DNA from 3 places in the Peribacillus sp. RS7 genome. Region 1 is predicted to be linked to each of the others. Evidence: riboswitches for the same ligand, from Rfam matches in the RefSeq annotation. Region 1 holds a riboswitch; each other region holds the start of a gene.
The links. A riboswitch is a leader RNA that binds a small molecule or an ion and turns the genes downstream of it on or off. The one in region 1 is predicted to bind thiamine pyrophosphate.
Positions count from the first base shown of each region.

Region 2: it holds a riboswitch for thiamine pyrophosphate, as region 1 does, so the genes downstream of both, thiC (phosphomethylpyrimidine synthase ThiC) here and thiT (energy-coupled thiamine transporter ThiT) in region 1, are expected to answer to the same signal.
Region 3: it holds a riboswitch for thiamine pyrophosphate, as region 1 does, so the genes downstream of both, tenA (thiaminase II) here and thiT (energy-coupled thiamine transporter ThiT) in region 1, are expected to answer to the same signal.

Region 1 is NZ_CP168135.1:3,209,455-3,211,728, reverse strand. Features, by position in the region: gene ACDZ29_RS16130 (universal stress protein) at 1-345, shown strand, start outside; gene thiT (energy-coupled thiamine transporter ThiT) at 426-1,004, opposite strand; TPP riboswitch at 1,110-1,212, opposite strand; gene ACDZ29_RS16120 (cation diffusion facilitator family transporter) at 1,466-2,274, shown strand, end outside.
Region 2 is NZ_CP168135.1:2,933,565-2,935,838, forward strand. Features, by position in the region: gene ACDZ29_RS14775 (histidine phosphatase family protein) at 1-83, shown strand, start outside; gene ACDZ29_RS14780 (HAD family hydrolase) at 267-1,049, shown strand; TPP riboswitch at 1,161-1,275, shown strand; gene thiC (phosphomethylpyrimidine synthase ThiC) at 1,409-2,274, shown strand, end outside.
Region 3 is NZ_CP168135.1:4,369,969-4,372,242, reverse strand. Features, by position in the region: gene ACDZ29_RS21855 (ECF transporter S component) at 1-384, opposite strand, end outside; gene tenA (thiaminase II) at 398-1,081, opposite strand; TPP riboswitch at 1,217-1,345, opposite strand; gene ACDZ29_RS21845 (SDR family NAD(P)-dependent oxidoreductase) at 1,481-2,227, opposite strand.

The DNA of each region.
Region 1 (2,274 bases):
GTACCCGCTGCAGGATTTTATGTCGATCCCGTCCAGACACATCCCGTCGTTGAAGTTGAACAGCGAGAACAAAAGGTAATTGACACCCCTTCCCCCGTCGAGAATAGTGTTCGGAACGCAGAAAGTAATACGTTGAGATTGCTAAGTGAATGTCAAGTCAAGGGGAAATTCGAGATATTGGAAGGACATGCGCCAGATAGCATATGTGAATATGCAGAAAGAACTGCGGCCGACCTAATCGTCGTCGGCAATAGCTCTAAAAGCGGTTTGGAAAAATTCTTTCTTGGAAGTACAAGTAGTTCAATTGCGAAAAACGCACCCTGTTCGGTATTCATTGCAAAATGAAATTGAGCCGGTTCGCCCTGTACGTATCGTTTGATCATTCTCCGAAAAAAGCCGGATTCTTGTAGAATCCGGCTTTTTTGTTAATAGGCTTTTTTCAGTAATACATTTGAAGCTGCCGAATATAACATCATCACCACAATGGCCGATAAAATAAAACTGATCAGCATATAGGTCCCATTATAAATGAATGAATAAACCGCTACTGGCTGTCCTTTTGGTGCTGCAGATCCAAAAAACACGATTCCAGAAGTGAAATGACATAGAAACCTCAGGAAGCTTCCCAAAAACATGCCGCCAATCCCGTATAATTTCGCTTTGGAACGCTTTTCCTCTTTATAGCTGTTTACAAACTTGTTCATGAATACACCGGATATCCCGACAACCATAAAGGCAAGATAATAATCAATGAAGCCTTGGATCGGTGTTCCGATCCATGCTGTACCACTGACAATCTGCAATAGTCCAAGTAACAATCCGGCTAACATCCCACCTTTTATGCCCCAACGATATGCCATCAGAAAAATAGGTACCATGGCTATTGAAATCGAACCCCCTTGAGGCCAGATTCTTGAAAAAATGAATCCAGAGACCATATCCAGTAATAAAGCCAATGATGCAAAAATGGCGACCTCTGTCATGAATAACGTTTTATTTTTCATCAAGCCACTCCTTACTCCAAAAATGATAAAATGTCCATGAGTTCCCCCTGCCAATTTTGCGCAAAAAAAAGCAACACCGGGGCGGTAATGGATGCCCAGTATTGCTTGTATCCAAAACCACATCCCTACGCTAGTGCTAACTATCAGGTTCATAGGGTCTGAACTCAACCGTTCACTCTCAGCCTTTTTGGCTCCCCTTGTGGAAGTATTTATTTTTCGATCCTCGGTTAGAATATACTACTAGTTTCTTTAATTGACAACTAAAGAAACTGTATATGTCAACAACTTGTCATTCCCATTTTATGGCGATATTCTTTCTTATAACCAACTTCTTTACATACCTTCAATACACCTGCAATTAAGCAAGTTAGATGGCTAAATACGACAATTTTTCTATAGACTCACTAAGGTTTGTTTTGTTATCTTTATTAAGCCTAATTTACATAGGGGAGGGAATGGACATGGATAAACATTCGATTTCAGCTGAAAAAGGCGCCTACATAAGCATTGCCGCTTACATATTCTTGTCTGCCCTTAAATTGTCATTTGGTTATTTCGGTGATTCTAAAGGACTTTGGGCAGATGGTTTAAATAATACGACCGATATCATCGCTTCCATAGCCGTATTGATTGGTTTGAAAATTTCGAAGAGACCTCCAGATGATAATCATTCATATGGACATTTACGGGCGGAAACCGTAGCCTCGTTGGTAGCTGCCTTCATTATGATCACCGTAGGCCTGCAGGTTGTATTCAGTGCTGTAGAATCCTTCTTCCAGCAAGATTCAACAACCGTTCCCAATATGCTTACCGGTTATGTCGCCCTATTCTCTGCAATCTTCATGTACGGAATCTACCGTTATAACTTAGCATTAAGTAAAAAGATCAACAGCTCTTCCATCTACGCCGTTGCACAGGATAATCGTTCCGATGCCCTTGTCAGTGTTGGTGCTTTCATTGGAATCATCGGTACTAAGATGGGAATCCCTTGGCTTGATGCAATAGCTGCAGCAGTCGTGGGGGTCATCATATGCAAAACGGCCTGGGATATCTTTCGGGATGCCTCCATCTCTTTAACCGATGGTTTCGACGAGCAGCTCCTACAAAAGATCGGTCAAACCATTATATTGACAGAAGGTGTAAAAGACATGAGTGAAATTAAGGCCCGTATGCACGGAAGTGAAATCCTGCTCGAAACTACCGTTCATGTTAACCCTCTTTTGACCGTCATCCAAGGTCACGATATTACGGTTAAAATCGAAGAGAATCT
Region 2 (2,274 bases), 280 kb from region 1:
GGAAAGAGCTGATCCGACGGGGGTTCACCGGTCCAAAATTCAAGATTGCAAGTAATGGAAAGCTGTATGTATTCGAAAGATGATAAGTGAAGAAATATAGGGTTTTCCATCAGAAAAGGTAAGTATGATGTTCATCGTACATTTTGCTGATTTTAAGAAAGATGCAGGGATTTTCTGAATAATTATTCTTTTTCCATTGGTTGTGGTTTATTATTGTAATAGTGTAATTTTTACGAATTCAATAATAGGGAAAGAGGGTGGACATTTTGGTGAAGGCAGTTTTTTTTGATTTAGATGATACATTATTATGGGATCAGAAAAGTGTAAAAGAGGCTTTTGTGGCTACATGCGAAGTGGCTAAGGAGAAATATGATTTGAATGTCGACGAGTTTGAAGAAGCTGTGCGGAAGGAAGCGCGTGAGCTTTATTCTTCTTACGATACATATGCTTTTACTCAAATGATCGGTATCAACCCATTTGAGGGGCTATGGGGAAATTTTCAGGATGATCATGATGAATTCCGGAAGATGGCCGGGATTGCACCGGCTTATCGGAAAGAAGCGTGGACGAGAGGCTTGAAGGCATTAGGGATCGATGACCCGGAATTTGGGCTTGAACTGGCAGAACGTTTCCCTGCCGAGAGACGCAAAAAGCCATTTATCTATGAAGAATCATTCCGTGTGTTAGATGAATTAAAAGGGAAGTACAAATTGCTATTGCTTACGAACGGGTCTCCTGAACTGCAAAACACCAAACTTGAAATTACGCCTGAACTAGTTCCTTATTTCGACCAAATCGTCATTTCTGGTGCGTTTGGAAGAGGTAAACCGGATGCCTCCATTTTTGAGCATGCTTTGGAAATCATGGAGCTTGATAAGGATGAAGTATTGATGGTCGGCGATAATTTAATGACGGATATCCTTGGAGCGTCACGGGTAGGCATAAAGTCGGTTTGGATAAATCGCCATGATAAGGAACGGAATGAAGTGCTTCCAACCTATGAAATCAAGCATTTAGAGGAGCTTTTCCCAATCCTTGAGAGCCTGTAAAATTACTCTTCAAGTAACGAATTTTGGAGAGGTTGAAATAAAATATTAGGTCTTTTAAATTATTTACAGAGTGAAAAGGGTGATATATAGTTACCCTGTAATCAATTAAATTATTTAGACTAGGGGTGTCCAATAAAAGTTGGGCTGAGAGAGAAGCGCTTAAGCTTCTTAACCCTCAGGACCTGATCTGGTTCATACCAGCGTGGGGAAGTTAGAATCTACTAAACAATGACCATTTCAATTGGTCATTTCTGTAGTCATACTAACGTTAGCCGGGTCTTAAATATGAGACCTGGCTTTTTCGTGCGAAATGGATTGGATTTTGTCCTTTTTAAATGAACTTAAAAAGGAGAAATGAAATCATGAGTAATTCAGTAAATGACATGAACGTTTCAATTATGTCCAGTTTTGCTGGGAGTAAAAAAGTGTATGTTGAGGGATCTAGACCTGATATTAAAGTACCTATGCGTGAAATTAAGCTAAGTCCGACTACAGGGGCATTCGGCGAAGAGGAGAATCCGCCTTTACGAGTTTATGACACAAGCGGTTTCTATACGGATTCAGAATATCCCATTGATATTCATAAAGGTCTTGCCCCGATTAGACGCAACTGGGTCCTGGAACGGGAAGACGTTGAAGAGTATGAAGGACGTGAAATAAAACCAGAAGATAATGGGTATAGAAAAGTGGATTCACAATCCAAAGTAGAAATTTTTCCGGGATTGAAAAGAAAACCATTGCGTGCGATGGAAGGGCAAAACGTAACCCAGCTCCATTATGCCCGTAAAGGTATCATTACCCCAGAAATGGAATTCATTTCGATCAGGGAAAATGTTGCCCCTGAGTTTGTAAGAGAAGAGGTAGCTAGCGGACGGGCGATCATTCCGGCAAATATTAACCACCCTGAAAGTGAGCCCATGATCATCGGACGAAAATTTCATGTGAAAATAAATGCGAATATCGGAAACTCAGCTGTTAGTTCATCGATCGAAGATGAAGTGGAGAAAATGACTTGGGCTACACGATGGGGAGCCGACAATATAATGGATCTTTCCACCGGAAAGAATATTCACACGACCCGGGAATGGATTATCAGGAATTCGCCTGTGCCAGTTGGAACTGTTCCGATATATCAAGCATTGGAAAAAGTGAATGGAGTCGCGGAAGATTTAAATTGGGAAGTTTTTAGGGATACATTAATCGAGCAGGCCGAGCAAGGTGTCGA
Region 3 (2,274 bases), 1.2 Mb from region 1:
GACTGATCCCAGGCAGGAAGCCACCGCAGCTAAAACGGCCACCGACATATTGAATTTTTTATATCTGAACGCCATGAACAGCAGTTCAGCGAACAAACCTTGGACCACCCCATATAAGAGTACGGTCAGCCCCCATGGTGAACCCAGAAAGAATTCACCGGAAGCTGCAGCTATCTCTGCCAGAAGTGCTACACCCGGTTTCCGTAAAATCAAAAAGGCAACGGGGCCAGCTATAAACCACATTCCATAAATAAGTTGATCTAGATGTAATCCTAATGGTTTAACGGAATAATATATCGAACCCCAAAGGATATAAACGATTCCAAATGCTACGGCAATCACGATAGTGACTAATATATCCGTTAATTTCAATCCTTTTTTCATGTTTCATTCTCCTTTATACTTCCAGTATTTCCTTATGAGCAGGCCATGTCTCTAAGCGATAAGCCATTTCCCAAAATGAGTATTCATATTGGCTGCTAAGGATAAAATGTTCCTTCATTCTTTCCTTATCTTCATCTGTTACTTTTTCAGCAATCTCATCAAGCCTCGCAATTTGTTCTTCCACCAAAGAGCGGAACCACTCTCCTCCGTAAGCCGCTATCCATTCTTGATAAATCGGCTCTTCCGGTTCACACCCTTGCAGCTTTTCGCCAATTTCATAATACAGCCAGTAACATGGCAAGATAGCTGCAATAACATCCCCTAAATGTCCAGAATAAGCCGCACGATACATATGGGAAGTATAAGCATAAGCAGTCGGGGCGGGTTTGAAATTTTCCCTTTCTTCTTTTGTGATGCCTAATCTCTCAGAAAAATTTTCATGAAGCTTCAACTCCGCTTCATATGTTCCTTGTGCGTGGCCGGCAAGCCTGCTTGTTGTATGTAAGTCTGTTGCCTTTACTGCTCCTAAAGCTTGAACTCTAGCAAAATGAGATAAATAATAGGCATCTTGCATAACATAAAAACGAAAACACTCTAATGGCAATGTGCCATCTCCAATTCCTGCAACAAACGGGTGATTAAAACTAGCTTCCCAAATATGATCAACTTCCTGGCGGATCTCCTCTGAAAACTTCATGTCCATTACCTCCAAATTCTATTATTCAATGAATGATACGGGATAAAAACCTTTAATCACCTCTTTTTTGCAAATAAAAAACCACTTTCTTTAACGTAAAGAAAGTGGTTGTACTTGAAATAATACAGAAACGTATTGTCCCAGACCCCACTTCCCTACGCTGGTATAAACCAGATCAGGTTCTAAGGGTCTTAAAGTCATACTTTAATCTCAGCTTCTCAGGTAAAACCAAATTTCACCTATAAAGCACCCCTAGTGGTACAAATTGTATATATAATTCATTTGCCTTTATATTAACACGATAAATCCAATTGTCAAACGATTAGAAAAAGTTTTCAAGCTATATTGCTTTAGGATTACTAGCCTTTCAATCTTGCATACCCACCTAACCACGATCAATTAAACCATTGTTAATCCACCATTTACGGAAAGAGTTTGCCCCGTAATATACCCTGCATCTTCCGAAACGAAATAGGCAACAGCACCAGCAATGTCCTCGGGTTGAGCTAGCCGACGGAATGGAATAGCTTTTTCCAAGGCGCTTGCTATACCAACATTATAAGAGCCTATTTCTTGAAATAGAGGAGTATCAGCAGGGCCTGGTGCAACACAATTGATGTTGAGTTTGTGACGTGCCATTTCTCTTGCTATCGTTTTTGTGAAGGCAATCACCCCTCCCTTAGCAGCCGAATAAACTGCCTCTCCACTTGATCCGACCCTAGCTGCATCTGATGCAATATTTACTACCTTGCCGTAACCATTTTCAATCATAAGAGGTAAAATTTCCTTGCAAGTATGGATCTGCCCAAGTAAATTAATATCGATAATCCTTTTCCATGTGCTGGGATCACTTTTTAAAAAAGGTTCCACCTTATCCCAGCCTGCATTATTAACCAATATATCTATTCTTTGATAATGGTTCACTGATTCTTCAACGGCTTTTTTAACACTTTCTAATTTCGTTACATCACAATGGACCGCTCTGGCTTCAAAACCCGACTTTTCGATTATAGAAACCGTTTCCTCTGCATTTTTAAGATTTAAATCAGCCACGATGATGTTAAAATTGCGAGAAGCCAATTTTTTTGCAATCTCTCTGCCAATTCCGCTCCCGGCACCTGTGATAAATGCCATTCTTTTATTCATCATATTCCCCTCCACTTTCACCATTTAGTCAATATGGATTTATTTAA